Regions from separate parts of the Streptomyces fradiae ATCC 10745 genome, predicted to be linked through region 3. Evidence: predicted binding sites of a transcription regulator. Region 3 holds the regulator's gene; each other region holds the start of a gene.

Region 1 (9,624 bases), 1.0 Mb from region 3:
GGTGAGGAACAGCGCGGCGATCGACGCGGCGTTCTGCAGCGCGGAGCGCGTCACCTTGGCCGGGTCGATGATGCCCTCGGCGACCAGGTCGACGTACTCGCCGGTCGCGGCGTTGAGGCCGTGGCCCGGGGTGAGGTTGCGGACCTTCTCCACCACGACGCCGCCCTCGAGGCCGGCGTTGACGGCGATCTGCTTGAGCGGGGCCTCCAGGGCGGCCTTGACGGCGGCGGCACCGGTGGCCTCGTCGCCGTCCAGCTCCAGCTTGTCGAAGACGGCGGACGCCTGGAGCAGGGCCACGCCACCACCGGCGACGATGCCCTCCTCGACGGCGGCCTTGGCGTTGCGCACCGCGTCCTCGATGCGGTGCTTGCGCTCCTTCAGCTCGACCTCGGTGGCGGCACCGGCCTTGATGACGGCCACGCCGCCGGCCAGCTTCGCCAGGCGCTCCTGGAGCTTCTCGCGGTCGTAGTCCGAGTCGGAGTTCTCGATCTCGGCGCGGATCTGGTTGACGCGGCCCTGGACCTGCTCGCTGTCGCCGGCACCGTCGACGATCGTCGTCTCGTCCTTGGTGATGACGACCTTGCGGGCGCGGCCCAGGAGGTCCAGACCGGCGTTCTCCAGCTTGAGGCCGACCTCCTCGGAGATGACCTGGCCACCCGTGAGGATGGCGATGTCGCCGAGCATGGCCTTGCGGCGGTCGCCGAAGCCCGGGGCCTTGACGGCGACGGACTTGAACGTGCCGCGGATCTTGTTGACGACCAGCGTGGAGAGCGCCTCGCCCTCGACGTCCTCGGCGATGATCAGCAGCGGCTTGCCGGACTGCATGACCTTCTCCAGCAGCGGGAGGAGGTCCTTCACCGCGGAGACCTTGGAGTTGACGATGAGGATGTACGGGTCCTCGAGGACGGCCTCCATGCGCTCCATGTCGGTCGCGAAGTACGCCGAGATGTAGCCCTTGTCGAAGCGCATGCCCTCGGTGAGCTCGAGCTCCAGACCGAAGGTGTTGGACTCCTCGACGGTGATGACGCCTTCCTTGCCGACCTTGTCCATGGCCTCGGCGATCAGCTCGCCGATCTGGGTGTCGGCGGCGGAGATGGACGCGGTGGAGGCGATCTGCTCCTTGGTCTCCACGTCCTTCGCCTGCTCCAGCAGCGCACCGGAGACGGCCTCGACGGCCTTCTCGATGCCGCGCTTCAGGGCCATCGGGTTGGCGCCGGCGGCGACGTTGCGCAGGCCCTCGCGGACCAGCGCCTGGGCGAGCACGGTCGCGGTGGTCGTACCGTCACCGGCGACGTCGTCCGTCTTCTTGGCGACTTCCTTGACCAGCTCGGCGCCGATCTTCTCGTACGGGTCCTCGAGCTCGATCTCCTTGGCGATGGAGACACCATCGTTGGTGATCGTGGGGGCGCCCCACTTCTTCTCGAGGACGACGTTGCGACCCTTGGGGCCAAGGGTGACCTTGACGGCGTCGGCGAGCTGGTTCATCCCGCGCTCGAGACCGCGCCGTGCCTCCTCGTCGAACGCGATGATCTTGGCCATGTGAAGTGGTCCTCCCGGACTGGGGTGGATTGCTCCGGACCGCGCTGGCGCCCGCGACGGACGGCCCGTGTGCCGTGTGGTTCCTTGCCCCACACGCCCCTCGGGCCTCACCGACGAGGTCCTTCGTTGTCACTCTCATGCGCAGAGTGCTAACGCCAATGATTAGCACTCGCCCTAGGAGAGTGCAAGCGCCTCACGGCGGCACGGGCCCCGGCAAGCCGGTTTCCGGCGCCCTGCCGGACCCGCCCGCGCCGCGCGCGCCGTCCGGAATGTCCGCTTCCGCAGGCGCGTACGCCCCCCGTGACCCCGCACACCAGGACGCGGTCCCCTCCAGCGGGCCGAGGCGCGCACCCGCCGGGGCGCGGAGGCGTCCGACGGGACGCGGAAGCGTCCGCCGGGGCGCGGAGGCGCCGACGGACCAAAGGGCGCATCCACCGGACCAAGGGGCGCATCCACCGAGCCGAGAGCCGCACCCACCGGGCGAGGGCCTCACCCGCCGGGCCGGGCGGGCGCCGTCAGCCGGGGCCCGACCCCCGGAGCCCCCCGCACACCCCCACCACCCCCGGGGCGCCCCGAGCGCCCCCGCCGCCCGCCCGGGGCGCACCCGGCCGCTCCAGGTCCCGGACAGGCCGGAGGGCCCGCACCCCTCAGGGTGCGGGCCCTCCTTGAATGCCGTTGGCCGGAACGCGTCGTGCCTAGACGGCGATCTTGACCATGTCCGCCTGCGGACCCTTCTGGCCCTGCGAGATCTCGAACTCGACCCGCTGGCCCTCCTCCAGGGTGCGGTAGCCATCCATCTGGATCGCGCTGTAGTGCACGAAGACATCCGCACCACCGTCGACCGCGATGAAGCCGTACCCCTTCTCCGCGTTGAACCACTTGACGGTGCCCTGAGCCATGCCTAACTCCCCTATTACTGGCCCTTGCACAGGACCGCACTTCGCGGACCCGGGTCAGACCTCGCCCACTGACAGGGGTGGGCGTGCGCCGGAACGCGTCGACCGCGGCTGAATGTATCTGCCCAACTGCCCTCTGCAACAGGTCAATCGGACGAGAAATCCGAGCACGGGTGAACGGAAAAGGCGGCCGGAATCGGCGGAATCCAGGGCAAGTCGGGCCGACAAAAGGCGCATAACACTCGGACGTCCACACGAGTTTGGCTACTTCTGGTCGGACCCCGGCGCGTTCTCATATGCGCCCGGCACAGGCGGGGCGGGGAACCGGGCCCACTCTATCGCGCCCGGCCCACCGCTCCCGCCACGCGACGGCACCCCCGTACCCCGCCCGGTCGTGGCCGTGGCGGGGTACGGGGGTGCGGGGTGCGCGGGGTCCCGGGGGCGGCGCCCGACGCGGGGCGCGCCGGTGGGCCGGGGGCGGGGTCAGCCGCCGGCGACCGCCGGGATGATGGAGACGCCGGCGCCCTGCGGGGTCGCCGTGTCGAGGCCCTGCTCGAAGCGGACGTCGTCGTCGTTGACGTAGACGTTCACGAAGCGGCGCAGCTTGCCCTGGTCGTCCAGGACGCGGGCGGCGATGCCCGGGTGGTTCTTCTCCAGGGACTCGATGACCTCGGCGAGGGTGCTGCCCTCCGCCGGCACCTCGGCCTGTCCGCCCGTGTAGGTGCGCAGGATGGTGGGGATGCGGACGTTGACGCTCATGTTCGTGTCTCCGGGGTGTCAGTGGGCGAGGCCGGCGTCGCGGAACGCGTCCAGGCTCGGGCGGATCGTCGTGGTGGGGCCGGTCGTCGGGGCGACCGCGTCCAGGGTCTTCAGACCGTCGCCGGTGTTGAGGACGACGGTGGTGAGGGCCGGGTCCAGCGCGCCGGTCTCGATGAGCTTGCGGGTGACGCCGACGGTCACCCCGCCGGCCGTCTCGGCGAAGATGCCCTCGGTGCGGGCGAGCAGCTTGATGGCGTCGACGATCCGCGCGTCGTCCACGTCCTCGACGGCGCCGCCCGTGCGGCGGGCGATGTCCAGGACGTACGGGCCGTCGGCCGGGTTGCCGATGGCGAGGGACTTGGCGATGGTGTCCGGCTTCTGGGGGCGCACGACGTCGTGGCCGGCCTTGAAGGCGGCCGAGACCGGGGAGCAGCCCTCGGCCTGGGCGCCGAAGATCTTGTACGGGCGGTCCTCGACGAGGCCGAGCGCGATCAGCTCCCGCAGCCCCTTGTCGATCTTGGTGAGCTGGGAACCGGAGGCGATGGGGACGACGATCTGGTCCGGCAGCCGCCAGCCGAGCTGCTCGCAGATCTCGTACGCGAGGGTCTTGGAGCCCTCCGCGTAGTACGGCCGCAGGTTGACGTTGACGAAGCCCCAGCCCTCGCCGAGCGGGTCGCCGATGAGCTCCGAGCAGAAGCGGTTGACGTCGTCGTACGTGCCCTCGATGCCGACCAGGTCGCCGCCGTACACCGCGGCCATGACGACCTTGCCCTGCTCCAGGTCGTGCGGGATGAACACGCAGGAGCGCAGGCCGGCGCGTGCGGCGGCGGCGCCGACCGCGCCCGCCAGGTTGCCCGTGGAGGAGCAGGAGAGGGTGGTGAAGCCGAAGGCGCGCGCGGCCTCCAGGGCCTGGGCGACCACGCGGTCCTTGAAGGAGTGCGTGGGGTTGCCGGAGTCGTCCTTGACGTAGAGGCCGCCGGTCACGCCGAGTTCGCGGGCGAGGTTGTCGGCCTTGACGAGCGGGGTCCAGCCGGGGTTGAGGTTCGGCTTGTCCGCGACGTCCGCGGGGACGGGGAGCAGCGGGGCGTAGCGCCAGATGCTGGCGGGGCCGGACTCGATGCGCTTGCGCAGCTGCTCCGGGTCTCCGGCCGGCAGGTCGTAGGCGACCTCGAGCGGGCCGAAACAGTGGGCGCAGGCGAAGATCGGGCCGAGCGGGAAGCGCTCGCCGCACTCGCGGCAGGAGAGCCCGGCGGCGGGGCCGAGGTCGACGGAGGGGGTACCCGAGGGGGTGGTGGGTGCGGCGGTCTGCACAGCCATGGGAGGCGAGGCCCTTTCTCCTCATCTTCCTCACTGACGCGTGTCGTCGTGAGACGGAATTGGCACCTTCCCGAGCCGGGGGACCTCGCGTGAACGTGCGAGAACCGACTGGAGGGTTGCCGGGGCTTCATCGGGCCGTGTCCCTCTGCCCCTCTGGATGAGCGGTATGCGGTTGTCGGCGCGGGGACCCCGGCATGCGGTGGTCTCGCGCGTTGTTCAAGACTGTAACCGACGGGGCGGGGGTCTGAGACAGGCGTCCGCACCGCGAGATGGATCACATACCCGCCCGTAACGACCGAGAGACCGAGGAGTGGCGCGCGTGCTGGAAGAGGTGGAGCGCTGGCTGGGCCGGCGGTCCTGGTCCGTGGCCGACCGGCCGATCGACCGGCTGCTCGCCGCGAAACGGGCCCACGGCACGACCGTGAGCGTCGTCCTGCCCGCGCTGAACGAGGAGGCGACGGTCGGGGACATCGTCGCCGTGATCCGCCGGGACCTGATGTCGGAGGCGGTGCCGCTCGTCGACGAGCTGGTGGTCCTGGACTCGGGCTCCACGGACCGGACGGCGGAGGTGGCCGCGAAGGCGGGCGCGCGGGTGGTGGCGCGGGACGAGGTGCTGCCCCGCATCCCCGCCGTGCCCGGCAAGGGCGAGGTGCTGTGGCGCTCCCTGCTGGTGACGGACGGGGACGTCGTGTGCTTCGTCGACTCCGACCTGCGGGAGTTCGACGCGGACTTCGTGACGGGGATCGTCGGGCCGCTGCTGACGGAGCCGGACGTGCAGTTCGTGAAGGCGATGTACGACCGGCCGTTCACCGGCGCGGGCGCGGGCGCGGCCGGTGGGGCGGACCGGGGCGGTGCCGGCACCGGGCCGGGCGGCGCGGCCGGGGCCGAGGGGGCTGCCGGGGCTGCCGGGATCGGGGCCGGCGGGGCTGCCGGTGCCGGTGCCGGTGCGGACGGGGGCGCCGGGCAGGGCGGGCGGGTGACGGAGCTGGTGGCGCGCCCGCTGCTGAACCTGCACTGGCCGCTGCTGGCCGGGTTCGTACAGCCGCTGGGCGGCGAGTACGCGGCCCGGCGCTCGCTGCTGGAGCGGTTGCCGTTCCCGGTGGGGTACGGGGTGGAGCTGGGGCTCCTGGTGGACGCGCTGCACCTGGTGGGGCTGGACGCGCTGGCGCAGGTGGACGTGGGCGTGCGGCTGCACCGGCACCAGGACGAGCGGGCGCTCGGCCGGATGGCGGCGGCGATCTACCGGACGGCGCAGCTCCGGCTGTCGCGCGGGCACCTCGTACGCCCCCGGCTCACGCAGTTCGACCGCACCGAGGCCGGGTTCACCCCGCGCACCCACCCGGTGGACACGGAGGAGCGGCCGCCGATGCGGGAGGTCGCGGAGTACGTGCGGAGCCGCCGCGTGGCTTGATTTCCGCACGTTTGAGCGTTTCCCGGTCGGGCTAGGTTCGCCTCATGGTCTCGGACATCCTGGTGGCATCGAATCGTGGTCCGGTCAGCTACGCGCTGCGCGAGGACGGGGCGCTGGAGGCCCGGCGCGGCGGCGGGGGCCTGGTGTCGGGGCTCTCCGCGATCGGGCCCGACGCGGGCGCGGTCTGGGTGTGCGCAGCGCTCGGTGAGGGCGACCGGGAGGCGGTGCGGCGCGGCGTCGGCGAGACGGGTGTCCGGATGCTGGACGTGGACGCGCTGGCGGGCGAGGGGACGCACGCCGACGCGTACAACGGCATCGCCAACTCGGTGCTGTGGTTCGTCCACCACATGCTGTACCAGACGCCGATGGAGCCCGTCTTCGACGCGGCCTTCCGCCGCCGGTGGGAGGCGTACCGGGCGTACAACCGGGCGTTCGCGCAGGCCCTCGCGGCGGAGGCGGCGCCCGGCGCGGCGGTCCTGATCCAGGACTACCACCTGACGCTGGCGCCCGGCATGCTCCGCGCGCTCCGCCCCGACCTGCGGATCGGGCACTTCTCGCACACCCCGTGGGCGCCGCCGGAGTACTTCGGCCTGCTCCCCGACGACATCGCCCGCGAGCTGCTCGAGGGCATGCTCGGCGCGGACCGGCTCGGCTTCCTCACCCACCGCTGGGCGGACGCGTTCGCCGCGTGCTGCGCGCGCGTGGTGGGCGGCACGGGGCGGACGGAGATCGGGGTGCACGGGCTGGGCGCGGACGCCGCCTTCCTGCGCGGCCGGTCGCGGCAGGAGGACGTCGAGGAGCGGATGGCGGCGCTGCGGCAGCAGATCGGCGGCGCCGACCGGAAGACGGTCATCCGCGTGGACCGCACGGAGCTGTCCAAGAACATCGTGCGCGGGCTGCTGGCCTTCCGCGAGCTGCTGGCGGCGCGCCCGGAGTGGCGCGGGCGGGTCGTGCACATCGCCTTCGCGTACCCGTCCCGCCAGGACCTGGAGGTCTACCGGCGGTACACGGCGGAGGTCTCGCGGGTGGCCGAGGAGATCAACGCCGAGTACGGCACGGAGACGTGGACGCCCGTCCTGCTCCACGTGAAGGACGACTTCGCCCGGTCGCTCGCCGCCTACCGCCTGGCGGACGTGGCGCTGGTCAACCCCATCCGGGACGGGATGAACCTGGTCGCCAAGGAGGTGCCGGTCGTCTCCGACGAGGGCTGCGCCCTGGTGCTGTCCCGCGAGGCGGGGGCGTTCGAGGAGCTGGGCGCCGACGCGGTGGCGGTCAACCCGTACGACGTCACCGCGACGGCCGAGGCGCTGCACGAGGCGCTGTCGATGCCCCCGGCCGACCGGGCGGACCGCACCAAGCGCCTGGCCGCCGCGGCCACGGCCCTGCCGCCGCAGCGCTGGTTCCTGGACCAGCTGGAGGCCCTGCGCGCCGCACCGTCGCCGGCCGTCTGACGCCCCGGCGGCCGGCCGTCTGACGCCCCGGCGGCCGGCCGCGGTCGGCCCCGGTCGGCTTCGCCGGGCGGGACGCGCCGGGCCGGCGAGACGGCCTGCGGGCGACCGGGCGACCGGGCGACCGGGCGACCGGCGGGATGTACCGGCCCGCGGGCCGCCCGGCCGACGGGCGTACCGGCCCGGGGGCCGGTCAGGCGGGCATGGCCTCCGCCAGGGCGGCGAGGAAGGCGACGACCTGTGCCGGGCCGTCCAGGGTGAGGTCGGCGCGGGCGGCCAGGGCCTGCACCTCGTCGCTGCCGCTGCACACCAGCAGGCCCGGCACCCCGTCGGCGCGCAGCTTCTCGACCGCCGCGAACGCCGGGAGGTCGCCCAGGTCGTCGCCCGCGTACACCACGGCCCGCGCGCCCGTCTCCCGTACGTGCTCCAGGAGCGCCCGGCCCTTGTCCATGCCCGGCGGGCGCAGCTCCAGGACCATCCGGCCCGGTTCGACGACCAGGCCGTGGCGGGTGGCCAGGTCGGTGAGGGGCCCCGTCAGGGCGTCGAACGCGGCCTGCGGGTCGGCGGCGCGGCGGGTGTGGACGGCGACCGCGCGGCCCTTCTCCTCGATCCAGGTGCCGGGCCACGCGCCGGCCCGCTCCAGGACGCCGGGGAGTTCGGCCCGTACGGCGGTGACCCCGGGGTGCTCGGGGGCGGCGCGGACCTCGCCGGTGGCGGCGTCCCAGCGTTCGGCGCCGTAGTGGCCGAGGACGACGAGGTGGTCGAGGCCGGGCACCCCGGCGAAGCCGCCGTACCGCACGGCGACCCCGGCGGGGCGGCCGGTGACGACGGCGACGGAGGCGACGCGCGGGGCGAGGGCGGCGAGCGCCGGGACGGCTCCGGGGTGGGCGCGCGCCTGCTCGGGATCGGCGACGATGGGCGCCAGGGTGCCGTCGAAGTCGACCGCGACGGTGGCGGCCGAGGGGTCCGCCAGGAGGGCGGCCAGGGCGTCGCGCCCGGCGGCGGTCACGGGACGGGGAAGCGGGTTGCTGGGCATGTGTGCGTACCTATCCACGACCCTCCCCCACCACACCTGGCGACCGCCGTACCGGCACCCGCCGGGCCGAAGGGCCGCGAGGCCGAAGGGCCGCCGACCCGCCGGGCCGCCCGGTCAGCGGCGGGACTCGCGGGAGGCGCGCAGCCGGCGCAGCCGGTTGACCGTGACCGGATCGTGGGCCAGCGCCCGCTCGTCGTCCAGCAGCGCGTTGAGCAGCTGGTAGTACCGGACCGGGGACAGGTCCAGCTGCTCCCGGATCGCGCGCTCCTTGGCGCCGGGGCCCGGCCAGGAGCGGCGCTCCATGGCGAGCACCGCGCGCTCGCGGTCGTTCAGCCCGGGGGGGCGCCGTTCGGTCATGACGGGAACCCTAACTACCCCGCCGACGTCTCCGCTGCCCTGGCGTCCCGCGCGATGTCCTCCAGCACGGCCCGCGGGTTGCCGCCGGGGGCGACGGCCCGGCCGATGTTCTTCTTCACGCTCTCGCTCACCCGCGCCCACGACGTCTCGCCCACCGGGTACAGCTCCGATCCGGCCAGCTCCTCCAGGAACGGGCGGAGCGCCGCGTGCTCGGAGTCCGCCTCCATGGCGTCGCTGGCGCTGACGGTCACGGGCAGCAGGTCGTACCGGTCGGAGAAGTCCAGCACGTTCTTGTCGTTGTAGACGAAGTCGAGGAAGGCCCCGATCTCCTTGCGGTGGCCGTTCTGCTTGAACGCCATCATCCAGTCGGCGACGCCCAGCGTCGCCTTCGCCTTGCCGTCGATGCCGGGCAGCGGGACGGTGCCCACCTTCACCCCGGCCTTGCGGGCCGTGTCCATCAGCGTGGGGTGCCCGTTCAGCATGCCGACCTCGCCGCGCACGAACGCGTCGAACGCCTGCTGCCGGTCGAGTTCGCCGGGCGCGACCGGGCCCGTGAGGCCGGCGCCGACCAGCTTCTCCTTGAGCCACGTCATCGTCTCGACGTTCGCGGGCGAGTCGATCTGGTACGCCGTGCCGGTCGCGTCGCGGTAGCCGCCGCCCCCGCCGAGCAGCCACATCATGGTCTCGGCCTGGGACTCCTCGGAGCCGAGCGGCAGCGCGAAGGGGTACTTCACGTCCTTGGCCTTGAGCTTCGCGGCGGCCTCGCGCAGGCCGTCCCAGTCGGCGGGCGGCTCGGCCCCGGCCTGGTCGAGCAGTTCCTCGTTGAAGAAGAGCATGCGGGTGCTCGCGCCGAACGGCAGG
Region 2 (9,624 bases), 2.1 Mb from region 3:
TGAAGCCGACCGTCACCCCGTCGACCGTCGCGAACCGCACCACGTGCTCCACCTGCACCCCGTCCGAGCCGCGCACCGAACCGGACCGGGAGGTCACCGCGTACGTGCCGGGCGCGGGGCTGACCGCGCTCGGCATCACCGGGAAGGTGCGCAGGACCTTGCCGCCCTCGTCGACCAGCCACACCCGGCGGTCGGCCAGCGCGTACACGACCCGCTCGCCGGAACCGGACTGCGGCGGCAGCGCCAGGGGGTCCTTCGCGGGCTTGCCCGGCGCGCCCGGCGCGGAGGGGCCGGCGGACGCGGACGGCGAGGGGGAGCCGGTGGCCTTCGTCCCCGACCGGAGGTCGGCGGGGGCGGCGGCCGACGCCTGGTAGGCGAGGAAGCCGACCGCCGCGAGCGCCGCCGCCGTGAGCCCGGCCACGAATCCCGAGCTGCTCCTTGCCACGCTGCTCCACCTCTCATACGACGTATCGGTGTGACCGTAGCACCAGCGTCCGGCCGGTACGGGGGCGCCGTGCCCGCCCCGCGGGCGCCGTAGGCTGTTCGCGTGCTGTTGCTCGCCATGGATACCGCCACCCCCGCCGTCACCGTCGCCCTCCACGACGGGCGGTCGGTCCTCGCCCAGTACGCGCAGGTCGACGCCCGGCGCCACGGGGAGCTGCTGCTGCCCGCCGTCCACCGCGTCCTCGGCGAGGCCGGCCGGGAGCCGGCCGCCGTCACCGGCATCGTCGTGGGCGTCGGCCCCGGCCCGTACACCGGGCTGCGCGTCGGCCTGGTCACCGCCGTCACCTTCGCCTCCGCGCTGGGCGTCCCCGTCCACGGGGTGTGCACGCTCGACGGGCTCGCCTACGCCTCCGGCATCGACGAGCCGTTCGTCGTGGCGACCGACGCCCGCCGCAAGGAGGTCTACTGGGCGCGGTACGACGACCACCGCACCCGTACGACCGAGCCGTCCGTCGACCGGCCCGCCGACATCGCGGAGCGGGTCGCGGGTCTCCCGGCGGTCGGCGCCGGGGCGCGGCTGTACGGGGAGGTGTTCGGGGAGGCCCGCGACCCGGAGCACCAGTCGGCCGCCGCCCTGGCCGCGCTGGCCGCCGAGCGCCTCGCGGCCGGCGAGGAGCTGCTCGAGCCCCGCCCGATGTACCTGCGCCGCCCCGACGCGCAGGTGCCGAAGAACTACAAGGTGGTCACGCCGAAGTGACCGGGCCCGTGCTGCGCGAGATGCGCTGGTGGGACATCGCGCCGGTGCTGGAGCTCGAACGGGAGCTGTTCCCGGAGGACGCCTGGTCCGAGGGGATGTTCTGGTCGGAGCTGGCCCACGCGCGCGGCCCCCGCTCCACCCGGCGGTACGTCGTCGCGGAGGTGCCGGCGGACGCCGGGGCGGGCGGCGCCGCGGCGGCCGGTACGGGGCTGGCCGGGGCGACCGGACCCGGTGGGCCGGCCGTGGCCGGGCGTCCGGCGCGGATCGTCGGGTACGCGGGTCTCGCGGCGGCCGGCGGGCTCGGCGACGTCCAGACCATCGCCGTCGCCCGCGACCAGTGGGGCACCGGCCTCGGCGCCCGGCTGCTGACCGAGCTGCTGCACAACGCCACCGCCTTCGAGTGCGCGGAGGTGCTGCTGGAGGTACGGGTGGACAACACCCGCGCGCAGCGGCTGTACGAGCGCTTCGGCTTCGAGCCGATCGGGTTCCGGCGGGGCTACTACCAGCCGGGCAACGTCGACGCGCTCGTGATGCGGCTGACCGTCCAGGACCCGGCGGAAGCGCCGGACGCCGGGCCCCCGGCCGACCCGGCCGACCCGGCCGACCCGGACGGGCCCCTCGAAGCCGACGCGGCCCCCGAGGCGCCCGGAGCCCTGGAGGGCCCCGAGGCCCCCCGGCCCCGCCCGACCCCCGAGGCTCCCCGGCCCCACCCGACCGACCCGACCGACCCGACCGACCGGACCACTGAGAGCGCTGAGACCCATGGCTGACGAACCCCTCGTCCTCGGCATCGAGACCTCCTGCGACGAGACCGGCGTCGGCATCGTCCGCGGCACCACCCTGCTGGCGAACGCCGTCGCGTCGAGCGTGGACGCGCACGCCCGCTTCGGGGGCGTCGTCCCCGAGATCGCCTCCCGCGCCCACCTGGAGGCGATGGTCCCCACCATCGAGCGCGCCCTGAAGGACGCCGGAGTCTCCGCGCGCGACCTCGACGGGATCGCCGTCACTGCGGGCCCCGGCCTCGCGGGCGCGCTGCTCGTCGGCGTCTCGGCGGCGAAGGCGTACGCGTACGCCCTGGGCAAGCCCCTGTACGGGGTGAACCACCTGGCCTCGCACATCTGCGTCGACCAGCTGGAGCACGGCCCGCTGCCCGAGCCGACGATGGCCCTGCTGGTCAGCGGCGGCCACTCGTCGCTGCTCCTCGCGCCGGACATCACCTCCGACGTCCGCCCGATGGGCGCCACCATCGACGACGCGGCGGGCGAGGCCTTCGACAAGATCGCCCGCGTGCTGAACCTGGGCTTCCCCGGCGGCCCCGTCATCGACCGGCTCGCGCGGGAGGGCGACCCCTCCGCCATCGCGTTCCCGCGCGGACTGACCGGGCCGCGCGACCCCGCGTACGACTTCTCCTTCTCCGGCCTCAAGACCGCCGTCGCCCGCTGGGTGGAGGCGAAGCGGAACGCCGGCGAGGAGGTGCCCGTACGGGACGTGGCCGCGTCCTTCCAGGAGGCGGTCGTGGACGTGCTGACCCGCAAGGCCGTGCGGGCCTGCAAGGACCAGGGCGTCGACCACCTGATGATCGGCGGCGGGGTCGCGGCCAACTCCCGGCTGCGCGCCCTCGCCGAGGAGCGCTGCGAGCGGGCCGGCATCCGGCTGCGGGTGCCGCGCCCCGGCCTGTGCACCGACAACGGCGCCATGGTCGCCGCGCTCGGCGCCGAGATGGTCGCCCGCAACCGGCCCGCCTCCGACCTGGGGCTGTCAGCCGACTCGTCGCTGCCGGTCACGGACCCCCACGTGCCGGGCAGCCACGGCCACGATCACGACCACGACCACCTGCACGAGATCAGCAAGGAGAACCTGTACTCGTGACGGTCACGCTGATGTGGGAGGCCCGCGCCGAGTCCGGCCGGGGCGCCGAGCTGCTGGAGTGGGCCCGCGCCCAGCGCCTGCGCGCCGAGCCGCTGCGCCGCGAGACGTTCACGGCCGAGCCCGACCGGGTCCTGGTGATGACCTGGTGGGACGCCCCGGGGACGGACGCGGACGTGCCCGAGCTGCCGGAGCCGCCCGCCGGACTGCTGACCCGGCCGGTCCACCGCTGGCGCTTCGTCTCCCGCGACGTGACGCCGTAGCCCCGCCGTCCGCGAGGTCCCGCCTCGGCCCCCGGTCCCGCGAGGTCCCGCCTCGGCCCCCGCGCCGCGAGGTCCCGCCGTGGTCCTCGCGCCGGTCCGGGCGGCCCCCCCCTCGGTCCGGCCGGCCCGGTGCTGGTTAGCCTCGGCCCGTGACGTCCCGCGCCCTGCCCCCGCCCCCGCCGCCCCCGCACCTGCGCGCCTGGCCCCACCGGGAGGCGCTGCTCGCCGACCGGGACCGGGCGCTCGGCGAGCTGGGGCGTCAGATGCTCGGCGCCGGCAGGCTGACCCTGTTCCTGCTGTGGCTGCTGCTCCTGGAGGCGGGCTGGGGCCTGCTCGGCGCCGCGCTCGCCGTGTTCGCCGACGCCCTTGACCCGTTCGGCCTCCTCCTGGGCCTGGTCCTGGCGCTGGCGGGCGCCGGGGCGCTCGTACCCGCCGCGTACTTCCACGTCGCCGGGGTGCGCCGGGACGCGGCGGCGCACCGGCTGTTCGCCCGCTGGGCCTCGCTCGACCGGGCGCCCGGCCCGGACGCCCGCCACCGGGCGCCGGGGCTGAGCCTCGCGTGGCTGCTGGTGTCGTTCGCGCTGTGCGCCGCGGGGCTGGGGATCTGCCTCGCGGTGCCCGCGGGCGCCCGGCCGGGCGAGGACTCGTACACCGGTGTCGCGTACGGGATGGGGGCCGGGCTCCTGCTGTGGCTGAGCGGCCTGGCGGGCGCGGCGAAGGCGGTGGCCCACTACCGGCTGGCCGTGCGGCTCCTCAGTCCCGCCCGTCCGGCGCCGGCTTCGCCGGGTGGCCGATCAGCATCACCGGAGCGCCCGCCGCGCGCGTGAGGAAGACCGTCGCCGCGTTCGGCCCCTTGGGCTTCACCCGGCGGCGCACCTCCTCCGGCTCCACCGCCGAGCCGCGCTTCTTCACCGTCAGCGTGCCCACCTCGCGCTCCCGCAGCAGCGCCTTGAGCCGCTTCAGGTGGAAGGGCAGCGCGTCGGTGATCTCGTACGCGGTGGCGTACGGGGTCGGCCGCAGCTCGTCGGCCGTGACGTACGCGATGGTCTCGTCCAGCAGTCCGCCGCCCACCCGCGCGGCGACCTCCGCGACCAGGTGGGCGCGGATGACGGCGCCGTCCGGCTCGTACAGGTAGCGGCCCGCCCGCCGGACCGGCGGCGGGGGCGGCGGCTCCGTCACGGCGAGGGTGGCGCCGGACGGCAGCAGGGTCGCCCGTACGGAACCGGGGGCCGTGCCGAACCACAGCACGGCCTCCTTCACGTCCCCGCCGTCGGAGATCCACTCGGCCTCGGCCTCCGGCGGCACCACCTCGTGGGGGATGCCGGGCGCGACCTTCAGGGCGGCGTGCCGGGCGCGCCGGGCCGTGTCGACCGCCCACGACAGGGGCGGCGAGTACGCCTCGGGGTCGAAGATCCGGCCGCGCCCGCCGCGCCGCGCGGGGTCCACGAACACCGCGTCGTACGGGGAGGTGTCGACCTCCGTCACATCGGCGCAGCGCACCTCGATCAGGTCGGCGAGGCCCAGCGCCTCGGCGTTGGCGCGGGCGACGGCCGCGGTGAGCGGGTCGCGGTCGACGGCGAGCACGCGGACGCCCGCGCGGGCCAGCGCGATCGCGTCGCCGCCGATGCCGCAGCACAGGTCGGCGACGCTGCGCACGCCGAGCCGGGCGAAGGCGGCGGCCCGGTGCCGGGCGACCGAGGCGCGGGTGGACTGCTCGACGCCGGCGGGCGTGAAGAACATCGCGTACGCGTCGTCCGCGCCGAACTTCGCCACCGCCCGCTGCCGCAGCCGCGCCTGCCCGAGGGCCGCCGACACCAGTTCCGCCGGGTGGTCGCGGCGCAGCCGGGAGGCGACGGCCAGCTCCTGGGCCGGGTCGTAGTGGCGCAGGTCGGTCAGGAGACCCCGGCCCTCGTCGGTGAGCAGGGCGGAGAAGGCGGCGAGATCGGTCACCCGTCCCATTCTGGTCCAGTGTGGGCCGGCCGGGGGACGGCGCCCGGCCCGGCGGCGGTGTCGCCGTGGTGCCGGGGCGGCGCGCTGACAGGATGCGGCGCCATGCAGCTTGTACGACAAAATCACCGTTCATCCGAAAATCCGACGAAAGCGGGGGCCGGGACACGGACGCGAGCCCGGACCAGGGCGCAGGCGCGGAGCAGGGCGCAGACCCGGACCCGGACCCGTACCGGGGCCCAGGCCCGTACCCGCGCCGGCTTCGGGGTGGTCGCGGCCCTCCTCGTCGCCGCCCTCGGCACGGCCTGCGCGGCGGAGGGCACCCCCGCCCCCGGCGCCCCGCCCGGCCAGGGCGGCGCCGGGACCGGCCAGGCCCCGGCGGCCGGGGGGCGGGGCGAGCAGGCCCCGCAGGCCCGGCCGGAGACCGCGTCCGGCGCGCTCGGGGCGTACGTCGAGAGGTTCCGCAAGGCCCAGGCGCAGCGGGCCGCCGTCGCCCGCCGCTGGGGCCTGAAACAGACGCCGCTCCTGCCCCCCGACCCGCCCGAGGTCAAACCGGAGATCACCTTCCGGAAGGGCTTCGGCGTCGGCGACCCCAGCCTCCCGCCCGTCTTCACCACCGTCCCCACCAAGGACCGCGTCGTCTTCCTCACCATCGACGACGGCTCCGACAAGGACCCCGAGCTGCTGCGGATGATGGCGGAGCTGGACATCCCGTACAGCGCGTTCCTCAGCGACTACCTGGTCAAGGAGGACTACGGCTACTTCAAGCGCATGCAGGGCCTCGGCGTGGCCCTGCACAACCACACGCTGACCCACCCGTACATGCCGGCGCTGTCGTACGAGGAGCAGAAGCGGCAGATCTGCGGCCAGCAGGACACCATCGAGCGGCAGTTCGGCAAGCGCCCCACGCTGTTCCGCCCGCCGTACGGCAACTACGACTCCGACACGCTGCGCGCCGCCCGCGCGTGCGGCATCAAGGCGGTGCCGCTGTGGTCGGCCGAGGCGTTCCCGGACCGCATGGAGTGGCGCGAGTGGGACCGCGACCTGCACCCCGGCGACATCGTGCTCACCCACTTCCGGGGGCGCGGCGAGTGGAAGGGGTCGATGGCCGACATGATCCGCCGGGCCATGGACACCATCACCGAGCGCGGGTACGCCGTGGCCCGCCTGGAGGACTACGTGTGAGACGCCGCGCCCGGCGGCCGGCGACCCGGCTTCCGTCGTCGCACGTCAGTGCGGGTCCGGGCGCGGCGCGCGGTCGTCGACTGGCACTCCGCTTGACCGAGTGCTAACCGCGGTCATAGTCTCGGCTCTGGCACTCCCCGCAGGAGAGTGCCAACACAGCGACGGGCAGGTCCGGCACCCGCGACGACGGATCCACCTGGTCGCCACCTCAGACAGTTGACCCCGTGAGATCTCCGAAGGGGGAGGTCGGATCGTGACGACCACCAGCTCCAAGGTTGCCATCAAGCCGCTCGAGGACCGCATCGTGGTCCAGCCGCTCGACGCCGAGCAGACCACGGCCTCTGGCCTGGTCATCCCGGACACCGCGAAGGAGAAGCCCCAGGAGGGCGTCGTCCTGGCCGTCGGTCCGGGCCGCTTCGAGAACGGCGAGCGCCTGCCGCTCGACGTCAAGACCGGCGACGTCGTGCTCTACAGCAAGTACGGCGGCACCGAGGTGAAGTACAGCGGCGAGGAGTACCTCGTCCTCTCGGCCCGCGACGTGCTCGCGATCGTCGAGAAGTAATCCACCACGTGCCGTGAACCGCGCCCCTGGCCCCCGCTGCTGTGCTGCCGCACGTGCGCCGGGCGGCGAGGGGCGCCGTTCTTTCTCCATCCAGTACCGAGAGGGCTGAATCGCTCCCATGGCGAAGATCCTGAAGTTCGACGAGGACGCCCGTCGCGCCCTTGAGCGCGGCGTCAACAAGCTTGCCGACACCGTCAAGGTGACGATCGGCCCCAGGGGTCGCAACGTCGTCATCGACAAGAAGTTCGGTGCGCCGACCATCACCAACGACGGCGTCACCATCGCCCGCGAGGTCGAGGTCGAGGACCCGTACGAGAACCTCGGCGCCCAGCTCGTGAAGGAGGTGGCGACCAAGACCAACGACATCGCGGGTGACGGCACCACCACCGCCACCGTCCTGGCCCAGGCGCTGGTCCGCGAGGGTCTGCGCAACGTCGCCGCCGGCGCCTCCCCGGCCGCCCTGAAGAAGGGCATCGACGCCGCGGTCAAGGCCGTCTCCGACGAGCTGCTCGCCACGGCCCGCCCGATCGACGAGAAGTCCGACATCGCCGCCGTCGCCGCGCTGTCCGCCCAGGACCAGCAGGTCGGCGAGCTGATCGCCGAGGCCATGGACAAGGTCGGCAAGGACGGCGTCATCACGGTCGAGGAGTCCAACACCTTCGGCCTGGAGCTGGACTTCACCGAGGGCATGGCGTTCGACAAGGGCTACCTGTCGCCGTACATGGTCACCGACCAGGAGCGTATGGAGGCCGTCCTCGACGACCCGTACATCCTGATCCACCAGGGCAAGATCGCCGCCATCGCGGACCTGCTCCCGCTCCTGGAGAAGATCATCCAGTCCGGTGGCTCCAAGCCGCTGCTGATCATCGCCGAGGACGTCGAGGGCGAGGCCCTCTCCACGCTGGTCGTCAACAAGATCCGCGGCACGTTCAACGCCGTCGCGGTCAAGGCCCCCGGCTTCGGCGACCGCCGCAAGGCGATGCTCGGCGACATGGCCGCCCTCACCGGCGCCACCGTCGTGGCCGAGGAGGTCGGCCTCAAGCTCGACCAGGTCGGCCTGGACGTGCTGGGCACCGCCCGCCGCGTCACCGTCACCAAGGACGACACCACGATCGTCGACGGCGGCGGCAAGTCCGAGGACGTCACCGGCCGCATCGCCCAGATCAAGGGTGAGATCGAGACCACCGACTCGGACTGGGACCGCGAGAAGCTCCAGGAGCGCCTCGCGAAGCTCGCCGGCGGCGTGTGCGTCATCAAGGTCGGCGCCGCCACCGAGGTGGAGCTGAAGGAGAAGAAGCACCGCCTGGAGGACGCCATCTCCGCGACCCGCGCCGCGGTCGAGGAGGGCATCGTCTCCGGTGGCGGCTCCGCGCTGGTTCACGCCGTCAAGGTGCTCGAGGACAACCTGGGCAAGGAGGGCGACGAGGCCACCGGTGTCGCCGTCGTCCGCCGCGCCGCCGTCGAGCCGCTGCGCTGGATCGCCGAGAACGCCGGCCTCGAGGGCTACGTCATCACCTCGAAGGTCGCCGAGCTCGACAAGGGCCAGGGCTTCAACGCCGCCACCGGCGAGTACGGCGACCTGGTCAAGGCCGGCGTCATCGACCCGGTGAAGGTCACCCGCTCGGCGCTGGAGAACGCCGCGTCGATCGCCTCCCTCCTCCTCACCACCGAGACCCTCGTGGTGGAGAAGAAGGAGGAGGAGCCGGCGGACGCGGGCCACGGCCACGGCCACGGTCACTCGCACTGACGCTCCCCCTCCCGGTCCGCGCGGACCCGGCCCCGAGCCGTCCCCGCGCGCCCCGCACGACGAGGCCCGGCGCCCCCCGAGGGGGGCACCGGGCCTCGCCCGTTCTCCCGCCCGGCCGGCCGGGCCCGGCTCAGGCGCGCGGCGGGGTGAACTCCGGCTGGTCCAGCACCCGCAGCCAGCTCCCGTCGGGCTGGCGCCGCACCACCTGAGCCCGCGCCCCCGCCCCGTCGCGCGGCGGCGTCGAGGTGAGCGCGAGGTCACCGCCGACCAGCGTGGGCAGCGGCGGCTCCGGCTCGAAGCGGGGCCGGTCCGCCAGCACCCGCTCCCACAGCGCCCGGATCGCCTCCCGGCCGACCGTCGTGCGCCCCGGCGGGTACGCCATCACGGCGCCCTCCTCGTAGAGCGCCGCCACCCCGGTCGCGTCCCCGGCGTTCGACCGCTCCACGAACAGGCGGGTGAGGTCCTCGGGCCGCACGGCCTTCTCGTACCGCTCGTACGGATCGACCCGTTCATCCCGTTCGTCCCGCTCTCGCATGGCGCGTTCCTCCTGACTTCCGGCTGCCGGCTTTCGGCGTCCCGTCCAGCCTCGCCAGCCGGCGATCAGAAGTCCAACGCATGTTCGCGCTGGAAACTAGAATCAGCGGTCATGGAGCTCAGGCAGCTGGAGTACTTCGTCGCGGTCGCCGAGGAGCGGAACTTCACCCGCGCCGCCGAGCGGGTGCACATCAGCCAGTCCGGCGTCAGCGCGCAGATCCGCAGACTGGAGACGGAGCTGGGCGCGGAGCTGTTCGACCGCTCCACCCGCACCGCCACGCTCACCCCCGCCGGGGAGGCCGCCCTGGCGCACGCCCGC
Region 3 (9,624 bases):
GGGTGCCCTGGTGGCCGCCCGCCTCGACGCCCTGGACGCACACGGCGTCGGCGCCCGCGCGCTGCGCCGCGCGCGCCTCGTCGGCGCTGGTGACGGTGACGACCGTGCGGGTGCCCGCGCGCGCGAGGGCGGCCACCGTCTCGGGCGCGGGGCAGCCGAAGGTGAACGACACGACCGGTACGGGGTCGTCGAGGAGGATCGCCAGCTTGGCGTCGTAGCCGTCGTCCCGGCCGCGGTCCGGGTCGCCGAGCGGCGTGTCGTACCAGGTGGCCTCACCGGCGAGCTGCTGGCGGTACAGGTCGACGGCGGCGGCGTCCGCCTGGCCCGGCTGCGGCATGAAGAGGTTGACGCCGAAGGGGCGGGCGGTGAGCCCCCGGACCCGCTGCACCTCCTGGTACATGCCGTCGGCCGTCTTGTACCCGGCCGCCAGGAACCCGAGGCCGCCCGCCTCGGACACGGCGGCGACGAGCTCCGGGCAGGAGGCGCCGCCGGCCATGGGCGCCTGCACGATCGGGTACCGGCAGAGATCGGTCAGCGCGGAGGACATGGACGCATGGTGTCACGCCCCCGCGCCCCCATCGAATCCGCGCCGCGAAGCCCCGGGCGGGGTACGGGCGGGGCACCCGCGGGGGCTTCGGAGCGGCCCGCGGTGGACGGCCCGGACCACGGGGCGCCCCCCGTACGGGCGGGTGCCCCTGGCCGGTGCGGACGCTGCCGGCGCCGCGGCCGCGCGGCCGGGGCGGGTGCCGGCCGTACGGCGCGCAGGGCGGAGCCGTACGGCCGGGGCGGTCCGGGCGGGGGCCGTACGGCCGGGGCGGCCTGGGCGGGGCCGCGCGGTCGGGGCGGGCGCGCGTCGGCCCCGGCCTCGGGGGCCGGGGCCGACGGGGCGGCGGTACCGCTAGCGGCCGTTGAAGGCGTCCTTCAGGCGCGAGAACAGGCCCTGCTGGCCCGGCGCGAACTGGCCCAGCGGCCGCTCCTCGCCGCGCAGCTCCGCCAGTTCCCGCAGCAGGCGCTCCTGCTCGGCGTCCAGCTTGGTGGGCGTCTGGACCTCGACGTGCACGACGAGGTCGCCGCGCCCGCCACCGCGCAGGTGCGTGACGCCCCGCCCGTGCAACGGGATCGACTGGCCCGACTGCGTGCCCGGACGGATGTCGACCTCCTCCAGGCCGTCGAGCGTCTCCAGCGGCACCTTCGTGCCGAGCGCGCCCGCCGTCATCGGGATGGTCACCGTGCAGTGCAGGTCGTCGCCGCGCCGCTGGAAGACCGGGTGCGGCAGCTCGTGGATCTCCACGTACAGGTCGCCCGCCGGGCCGCCGCCGGGGCCGACCTCGCCCTCGCCGGCGAGCTGGATGCGCGTGCCGTTGTCCACACCGGCCGGGATCTTGACCGTGAGCGTCCGCCGGGAGCGCACCCGGCCGTCGCCCGCGCACTCCGGGCACGGCGTCGGCACGACCGTGCCGAAGCCCTGGCACTGCGGGCACGGGCGGGACGTCATGACCTGGCCCAGGAAGGACCGCGTCACCTGCGAGACCTCACCGCGCCCGCGGCACATGTCGCAGGTCTGCGCCGACGTGCCGGGCGCCGCGCCCTCGCCGGAGCACGTGGTGCACACGACGGCCGTGTCGACCTGGATCTCCTTCGTCGTGCCGAACGCGGCCTCGTCGAGCTCGATCTCCAGCCGGATCATGGCGTCCTGGCCGCGGCGGGTGCGCGACCGGGGGCCGCGCTGGGACGCCGTACCGAAGAAGGCGTCCATGATGTCGGAGAAGTTGCCGAAGCCGCCCGCGCCGAAGCCCGCGCCCGCGCCGGCCCCGCCGGACGAGGACATCGGGTCGCCGCCGAGGTCGTAGACCTGCTTCTTCTGCGGGTCCGACAGCACCTCGTAGGCGGCGTTGATCTCCTTGAACCGCTCCTGCGTCTTCGGATCGGGGTTGACGTCCGGGTGCAGCTCGCGGGCGAGCCTCCGGAACGCCTTCTTGATCTCGTCCTGGGACGCGTCGCGGCGCACGCCGAGTACGGCGTAGTAGTCCGTGGCCACTTACGACTCCGCCAGGATCTGTCCGACGTAACGTGCCACTGCGCGTACCGCTCCCATCGTTCCGGGGTAGTCCATGCGGGTCGGTCCGACCACGCCGAGTTTGGCGACCGCCTCGTCGCCCGAACCGTAGCCGACCGCGACGACCGACGTGGAATTGAGCCCCTCGTGGGCGTTCTCGTGGCCGATGCGCACGGTCATGGCGGGGTCCGTCGCCTCGCCGAGCAGCTTGAGGAGCACGACCTGCTCCTCCAGCGCCTCCAGCACCGGCCGGATGGTGAGCGGGAAGTCGTGCCCGAAGCGCGTGAGGTTGGCGGTGCCGCCGATCACGAGGCGCTCCTCGGTCTCCTCCACCAGCGTCTCCAGCAGCGTGGAGAGCACCGTGGAGACCGTCCCGCGGTCCTCCGGCTCGAAGGACTCGGGGAGGTCCTGCACCAGCCTGGGCACGTCGGCGAACCGCCGCCCCACGACCTGGCTGTTCAGCCGGGCGCGCAGGTCGGCGACGGACGTCTCGCCGAACGGGGCGGGGCAGTCGACCATCCGCTGCTCCACCCGCCCGGTGTCCGTGATCAGGACGAGCATCAGCCGGGCCGGGGCCAGCGACAGCAGCTCCACGTGGCGCACCGTGGACCGGGTCAGCGAGGGGTACTGCACCACCGCGACCTGGCGGGTGAGCTGGGCGAGCAGCCGGACCGTGCGGCCCACGACGTCGTCCAGGTCGACCGCGCCCTCCAGGAAGTTCTGGATGGCCCGGCGCTCCGGCGGCGACAGCGGCTTGACTCCGGCGAGCTTGTCGACGAAGAGGCGGTAGCCCTTGTCCGTGGGGATGCGTCCGGCGCTGGTGTGGGGCTGGGCGATGAAGCCCTCCTCCTCCAGCACCGCCATGTCGTTGCGGACGGTGGCCGGTGACACGCCGAGCTTGTGGCGCTCGGTGAGCGCCTTGGAGCCGACGGGCTCCTCGGTGCCGACGTAGTCCTGGACGATGGCGCGCAGGACCTCGAGTCTGCGTTCACTGAGCACGGCGCGCACCTCCAGTTCGTTCCGGTCCTGCTCCGGTCGGCTGACGTCTGCTGGCACTCACCGTGTCCGAGTGCCAATCATCCCCGCCGCCAGTGTACGGCGCCGGGGTCGATGCCTGGCAAGGGCGGCGTGGCGAGCGCGACGGCGAGCGGGGCCGCTCACCTGCCGTGCGGTGCCGGAAGCCACCTGCCGTGCGGTGCCGGAAGCGCGGTGCTGCCGGGCGCGCGGCGGCGTGCGGCCGGGCGCCACCGGGCGCGCGGCGGCGGTGGCCGGTCCCGTGGCGGGACGGGTGGCCGGTCCGCTCGCCCCACGCGGCGGCGGTGGTCGGCCCGCTCGCCGGGCGCGGCGGGCGGGTGCTTGCCGATAGCGTCGCGGTATGGACGTCGCTTGGGAAGAGTACGGGTGGGAGCGGCTCGCCCCCGGAGTGGGGCGCAGGAGGCTCCCCGGCTGGGACGCGACCGTCGGCCTGGTGGTGGGCGAGGACGCCGCGCTGCTGTTCGACGCGGGTTCCACGCTGCGGGAGGGGGCCGGGATCCGGGCCCAGACGCGGGGGCTGCTGGGCGGCCGGCGCGTGACGCACATCGCACTGAGCCATCCGCACTTCGACCACGTGCTGGGGGCGGCGGCCTTCTCGGGCGCGCAGGTGTTCGGCGCGGTCGGGCTGGACGAGGTGCTGGTGCGCGAGCGGGAGGAGCTGCGGGCGGACGCCGTGCGGTGGGGCGTCCCCGAGGACGAGGCGGGCGAGGCCGCGGACGTCCTGGTGCGCCCGCACCACCTGGTGTGCGCGGAGTGGACGCTCGACCTGGGCGGCCGGCAGGTGATGCTGGCCGACGCCGGTCCCGGCCACACCGGCCACGACCTGGTGCTGCTGGTGCCGGGCGCGGCCGGGGACGCCCCGCCGGAGGTGGTGTTCTGCGGGGACCTGGTGGAGGAGTCGGGCGAGCCCCAGGCGGGGCCCGACGCGTTCCCGGCGCTGTGGCCGGCCGCGCTGGACCGGCTCCTGGCGCTGGGCGGCGAGGACGCGGCGTACGTGCCGGGGCACGGCGCGGTGGTGGACGCGGCGTTCGTCCGCGCCCAACGCGATGAGCTGGCCCGCCGGTTCGCCGTGTCGTAGCGTCTGGTCGCATGCGCGCCTACGACTCCGACCTGACCCCTCCGTGGAAGAAGCCGGCCGCCGTGCCGGAGGTGCCCGCCGAGCCGGACCTGGTGGTCGAGGAGGCCGGTACCGGGTTCTGCGGGGCGGTGGTGGGGTGCGAGGCCGGCGCGGTGACGCTGGAGGACCGGTTCGGCAAGCGCCGGGTCTTCCCGCTGGCGCCGCGCGGCTTCCTGCTGGAGGGCCGCCCGGTGACCCTGGTCCGGCCGACCGCCGCCAAGCCGGTGCGGCCGTCCCGTACGGCCTCCGGGTCGGTCGCCGTGCCGGGTGCGCGGGCGCGGGTCGCGCGGGCGGGGCGGATCTACGTGGAGGGGCGCCACGACGCGGAGCTGGTGGAGCGGGTGTGGGGCGACGACCTGCGGATCGAGGGCGTCGTCGTGGAGTACCTGGAGGGCGTCGACGACCTGCCCGCGGTCGTCCGGGACTTCCGCCCCGGCCCGGACGCCCGGCTCGGGGTGCTGGTGGACCACCTGGTGCAGGGGTCCAAGGAGGCCCGGATCGCCGCGTCGGTCACCGACCCGCACGTGCTGGTGGTGGGGCATCCGTACGTGGACGTGTGGCAGGCCGTGAAGCCGTCGGCGCTGGGCATCCCGGCGTGGCCGGCCGTGCCGCGCGGCCAGGACTGGAAGACCGGGGTGTGCCGGGCGCTGGGCTGGCCCGAGAACACCGGCGCGGCCTGGCGCCACATCCTGGGCCGGGTCCGCTCGTACCGGGACCTGGAGCCGGAGCTGCTGGGCCGGGTCGAGGAGCTGATCGACTGGGTGACGGCGCCGCCGTCGTAGCCGGGGCCCTCGTGTCCGGGCCGGTCGCCGTGGCCGGGGACCTCGTGTCCGGGCCCGCCGCCGTGGCCCGTCCCGCGTGCGACGGCCGGACGTCCGGCCGCGTCGCCGGGCCCCGGTGGCGGCCCCCTCAGTCGACCAGGTCGCGCACCACCGCGTCGGCGAGGAGCCGGCCGCGCAGGGTGAGGACGGCCCGGCCCCCGGCGTACGGGCCCTCCTCCAGCAGCCCGTCCGCCACCGCGCGCCCCGCCGCCGCCAGCCCCGCCGGGCGGAGCAGCGCCAGGGGCGCCCCGTCGCGCAGCCGCAGCTCCAGCAGGACGCGCTCGACGCGCCGGTCCTCCTCCGTCAGCACCTCCCGCCCCGCGCCGGGCGAGCGGCCCTCGGCGAGGGCGGCGGCGTAGGCGCCGGGGTGCTTGGCGTTCCACCACCGGACGCCGCCGACGTGGCTGTGCGCGCCGGGCCCGGCGCCCCACCAGTCGGCGCCGCGCCAGTACAGCTCGTTGTGGAGGCAGCGGGCCGCCTCCGAGGTGGCCCAGTTCGACACCTCGTACCAGGTGAACCCGGCCTCGGCCAGCACGGTGTCCGCGATCAGGTACCGGTCGGCGTGCGCGTCGTCGTCGGTCATCGGCACCTCGCCGCGCCGGATGCGCCGGGCCAGCCCGGTGCCCTCCTCGACGATCAGCGCGTACGCGGAGACGTGGTCGGGTCCGGCGCCGATCGCGGCGTCGAGGGAGGCCCGCCAGTCGTCGTCGCTCTCGCCGGGGGTGCCGTAGATCAGGTCGAGGTTGACGTGCTCGAACCCGGCGGCGCGGGCCTCGGCGACGCAGCGCTCGGGGCGGCCGGGCGTGTGGGTGCGGTCGAGGACCTTCAGGACGTGCGGGCGGGCGCTCTGCATGCCGAAGGAGATCCGGTTGAAACCGCCCTCGCGCAGCTCGGCCAGGTAGGCCGGGTCGACGGACTCCGGGTTGGCCTCCGTGGTGACCTCGGCGTCCTCGGCGAGGCCGAACTCGTCGCGCACGGCGCCGAGCATGCGGACCAGGTCGCCGGCGGCGAGCAGCGTGGGCGTGCCGCCGCCGACGAAGACGGTCCGCACCGGCCGCGGGTCGTCGCCGAGGACCTTGCGGGCGAGCCGGACCTCGTCGGCGAGGGTCGCCGCGTAGTTGTCGCGGGAGGCGAGGACGCCGCCGGAGCCGCGCAGCTCGGTGGCGGTGTACGTGTTGAAGTCGCAGTAGCCGCAGCGGGTCGCGCAGTACGGCACGTGCAGGTAGAACCCGAGCGGCCGGTCCGCGCGCCCGTCGAGGGCGGACGGGGGCAGGGCCCCGTCCTCGGGCACGGGCTCACCATCGGGCAGTACGGAAGGCATGGGGTCCATTGTCCGTCACCGCCGCCGGTGCGCGGCGCGGCGGCGGTGACGGGCGGGCGGCGGTCGGCGGGCGGGGCGACGGGCCAGGCGACCGGCCGGGCGCCGGGGTGACGGCGGGCGCCCCCGGCCGGGCGCGCCATGCCTGGCGGGCGCCCCTCGGACGGGGACTCCGGCTCGGGCCTGGCGGACGCCCCTCGGGCGGCACTCCGGCTCAGGCCTCGCGGGCGCCCTCGTACATCTCCTCGATGAGGTGCTGGTACTCCCGCTCCACCACGGGCCGCTTCAGCTTGAGGCTCGGCGTCAGCTCGCCGTGCTCCACGTCGAGGTCGCGCGGCAGCAACCGGAACTTCTTGATCGTCTGCCACCGCTGCAGGCCCGCGTTGAGCCGGTCCACGTACCCCTGGACCATCCCCTGGACCTGCGGCGTCGCCACCAGCTCGGCGTACGGCAGGCCGCCGATGCCCTGCTCCTGCGCCCAGCCCTGCAGCGCCGCCTCGTCGAGCGCGATGAGCGCGGTGCAGTAGTTCCGGTCGGCGCCCAGGACGACGATGTTGGAGACGAACGGGCACAGCGCCTTGAAGTGGCCCTCGATCTCGGTCGGCGCGATGTACTTGCCGCCCGACGTCTTGAACAGGTCCTTCTTCCGGTCGGTGATCCGCAGGTACCCGTCCGGGGACAGCTCGCCGATGTCGCCGGTGTGGAACCAGCCGTCCGGCTCCAGCACCTCGGCCGTCTTGTCGGGCAGCTTGTGGTAGCCCTGCATGATGCCGGGGCCGCGCAGCAGCACCTCGCCGTCGTCGGCGATGCGCACCTCGCAGCCGGGCAGCGGCTTGCCGACCGTGCCGGTGCGGTAGGCCTCGCCCGGGTTCACGAAGGACGCGGCGGAGGACTCCGTCAGGCCGTATCCCTCGAGGATGTGGATGCCGGCGCCGGAGAAGAAGTAGCCGATCTCCGGGGCGAGCGCGACCGAGCCGGAGACCGCGGCGCGCAGCCGCCCGCCGAAGGCGGCGCGGAGCTTGGAGTAGACGAGGACGTCGGCGACCTTGTGCTTCGCGGTGAGGCCGAGCGGCGCCTTGGCCTGACCGGTGCGGCGGAAGCTGTCCTGGGTGGCCTTGGCGTAGTCGCGGGCGACTCCGGCGGCCCACTGGAAGATCTTGTACTTGGCCGGGCCGCCGGCCCGCGCCTTGTTGGCGACGCCGTTGTAGACCTTCTCGAAGATCCGCGGCACGGCGGCCATGTAGGTCGGCTGGACGACCGGCAGGTTCTCGATGATCTTGTCGACGCGGCCGTCGACGGCGGTGACGTGGCCGACCTCGATCTGGCCGGAGGTCAGGACCTTGCCGAAGACGTGGGCGAGCGGCAGCCACAGGTACTGCACGTCGTCCTCGCGGACCAGGCCGGTCGCCGCGATGGCCTTCGCCATGTACGACCAGTTGTCGTGCGGGAGGCGCACGCCCTTGGGGCGGCCGGTGGTCCCGGAGGTGTAGATCAGCGTGGCGAGCTGGTCGGCGGTGATGGCGCCGACCCGCTCGCGGACCGCCTCGGGGTGCTTCTCCAGGTAGGCCCGGCCCCGCTTCTCCAGGTCCTCCAGGGACAGCACCCAGCCCTCCGGGTCGCCCTCGGCGGGCGCGGCGGCGGCGGAGTCGACGACCACGACGTGGCGCAGCTGCGGCAGCTCGGCGCGGCGCTCGCGGGCCTTCGCCAGCTGGACGGCGTCCTCGGCGATCAGTACGCGGCTCTCGGAGTCGGAGAGGATGAACGCGGACTCCTCCGCGTTGGTCTGCGGGTAGATCGTCGTCGTGGCGGCGCCGGCGCACATGACGCCCAGGTCGCTCAGGATCCACTCGACGCGCGTGGCGGAGGCGAGGGCCACCCGCTCCTCGGGCTCCACGCCGAGGTCCACGAGCCCGGCGGCGATCGCGTAGACCCGGTCGGCGGCCTGGGCCCAGCTCAGGGACTTCCAGTCGTCCGGCCCCTGACCGGTGGAGGACGGCACCGGGTAGCGGTACGCCTCCGCGTCCGGGGTCTTCGCCACCCGCTCGAAGAGAAGGCTCGCCACCGTGGGCGGGCGGTTCTCGATCTGGGTCTGTGTGTCGCTCACGGCGTCCTCCGGCGGGCCTGGCAGATGCCGCACGCGGGCGTGCGGGCACTTCACTGCTGCGGGAAAAGCGGGTCAACGGCTGGTCTGTTTAACTCGCGAGTAACCACCGAGCGGGATCAGGGTAGAGCGCCGCCGTCCGCTGCGTAAGGGGCTGTGAAGGCGTGCTTCATACCCGGTTCATAACGAATGCGGGCGCCGGCGAAGACGGCGGGCGCCCGTCCGGCATCCGGACGGGCGCCCCCGTGCAGCGGACCACCGGGGGCGGGACCCGAAGGCCCCGGCCCCTCCGGCGGTCCTACTTCTTGCCCTTGCCCGCCGACTCGTCGCTGGACAGCACCGCGATGAAGGCCTCCTGCGGGACCTCCACGGAGCCGACCATCTTCATCCGCTTCTTGCCTTCCTTCTGCTTCTCCAGCAGCTTCCGCTTACGGGAGATGTCACCGCCGTAGCACTTGGCGAGGACGTCCTTGCGGATGGCGCGGATCGTCTCGCGGGCGATCACCCGGGAGCCGATGGCGGCCTGGATCGGCACCTCGAACGCCTGCCGCGGGATGAGCTCGCGCAGCTTGGCGACGAGCCGCACGCCGTACGCGTACGCCGCGTCCTTGTGGGTGATGGCGGAAAAGGCGTCCACCTTGTCGCCGTGCAGCAGGATGTCGACCTTGACCAGAGAGCTGCTCTGCTCCCCGGTCGGCTCGTAGTCGAGCGACGCGTAGCCGCGCGTCTTGGACTTGAGCTGGTCGAAGAAGTCGAAGACGATCTCCGCGAGCGGCAGCGTGTAGCGGATCTCGACCCGGTCCTCGGACAGGTAGTCCATGCCGAGCAGGGTGCCGCGGCGGTTCTGGCAGAGCTCCATGATCGAGCCGATGAACTCGGACGGCGCGAGGATCGTGGCGCGCACGACCGGCTCGTACACCTCGCTGATCTTGCCCTCGGGGAACTCGCTCGGGTTGGTGACGACGTGCTCGGTGCCGTCCTCCATGATGACCCGGTAGACCACGTTCGGCGCCGTGGCGATCAGGTCCAGGCCGAACTCGCGCTCCAGGCGCTCGCGGATCACGTCCAGGTGGAGCAGGCCGAGGAAGCCCACGCGGAAGCCGAAGCCGAGGGCCGCGGAGGTCTCCGGCTCGTACACCAGGGCGGCGTCGTTGAGCTGGAGCTTGTCGAGGGCGT

Evidence for each region. Region 3 encodes HrcA, which represses chaperone genes, less so after heat shock. Its sites were predicted from a motif close to TTNGCACTCNGNNNNNCNGAGTGCNAA; they were not measured.
Region 1: the regulator HrcA is predicted to act here: its motif matches at 1,702-1,728, upstream of groL (chaperonin GroEL).
Region 2: the regulator HrcA is predicted to act here: its motif matches at 6,543-6,569, upstream of groES (co-chaperone GroES).

The regions. Positions count from the first base shown of each region.
Region 1 covers NZ_CP023696.1:3,018,216-3,027,839, forward strand. The annotation lists gene groL (chaperonin GroEL) at 1-1,539, opposite strand, end outside; gene CP974_RS13305 (cold-shock protein) at 2,235-2,438, opposite strand; gene CP974_RS13310 (ubiquitin-like small modifier protein 1) at 2,919-3,194, opposite strand; gene thrC (threonine synthase) at 3,213-4,511, opposite strand; SAM riboswitch class I at 4,530-4,675, opposite strand; gene CP974_RS13320 (glucosyl-3-phosphoglycerate synthase) at 4,831-5,922, shown strand; gene CP974_RS13325 (alpha,alpha-trehalose-phosphate synthase (UDP-forming)) at 5,967-7,373, shown strand; gene otsB (trehalose-phosphatase) at 7,564-8,406, opposite strand; gene CP974_RS13335 (DUF3263 domain-containing protein) at 8,521-8,763, opposite strand; gene CP974_RS13340 (ABC transporter substrate-binding protein) at 8,778-9,624, opposite strand, start outside.
Region 2 covers NZ_CP023696.1:4,110,474-4,120,097, forward strand. The annotation lists gene CP974_RS18510 (L,D-transpeptidase) at 1-445, opposite strand, end outside; gene tsaB (tRNA (adenosine(37)-N6)-threonylcarbamoyltransferase complex dimerization subunit type 1 TsaB) at 548-1,201, shown strand; partial or broken gene CP974_RS18520 (GNAT family N-acetyltransferase) at 1,222-1,788, shown strand; gene tsaD (tRNA (adenosine(37)-N6)-threonylcarbamoyltransferase complex transferase subunit TsaD) at 1,964-3,070, shown strand; gene CP974_RS18530 (hypothetical protein) at 3,067-3,330, shown strand; gene CP974_RS18535 (hypothetical protein) at 3,480-4,157, shown strand; gene CP974_RS18540 (class I SAM-dependent methyltransferase) at 4,084-5,289, opposite strand; gene CP974_RS18545 (polysaccharide deacetylase family protein) at 5,545-6,462, shown strand; gene groES (co-chaperone GroES) at 6,716-7,024, shown strand; gene groL (chaperonin GroEL) at 7,143-8,771, shown strand; gene CP974_RS18560 (YybH family protein) at 8,902-9,306, opposite strand; gene CP974_RS18565 (LysR family transcriptional regulator) at 9,418-9,624, shown strand, end outside.
Region 3 covers NZ_CP023696.1:2,017,343-2,026,966, forward strand. The annotation lists gene CP974_RS09110 (nitronate monooxygenase) at 1-547, opposite strand, end outside; gene dnaJ (molecular chaperone DnaJ) at 899-2,038, opposite strand; gene hrcA (heat-inducible transcriptional repressor HrcA) at 2,039-3,055, opposite strand; gene CP974_RS09125 (MBL fold metallo-hydrolase) at 3,432-4,169, shown strand; gene CP974_RS09130 (DUF3097 domain-containing protein) at 4,181-4,990, shown strand; gene hemW (radical SAM family heme chaperone HemW) at 5,118-6,350, opposite strand; gene CP974_RS09140 (AMP-dependent synthetase/ligase) at 6,562-8,451, opposite strand; gene lepA (translation elongation factor 4) at 8,747-9,624, opposite strand, start outside.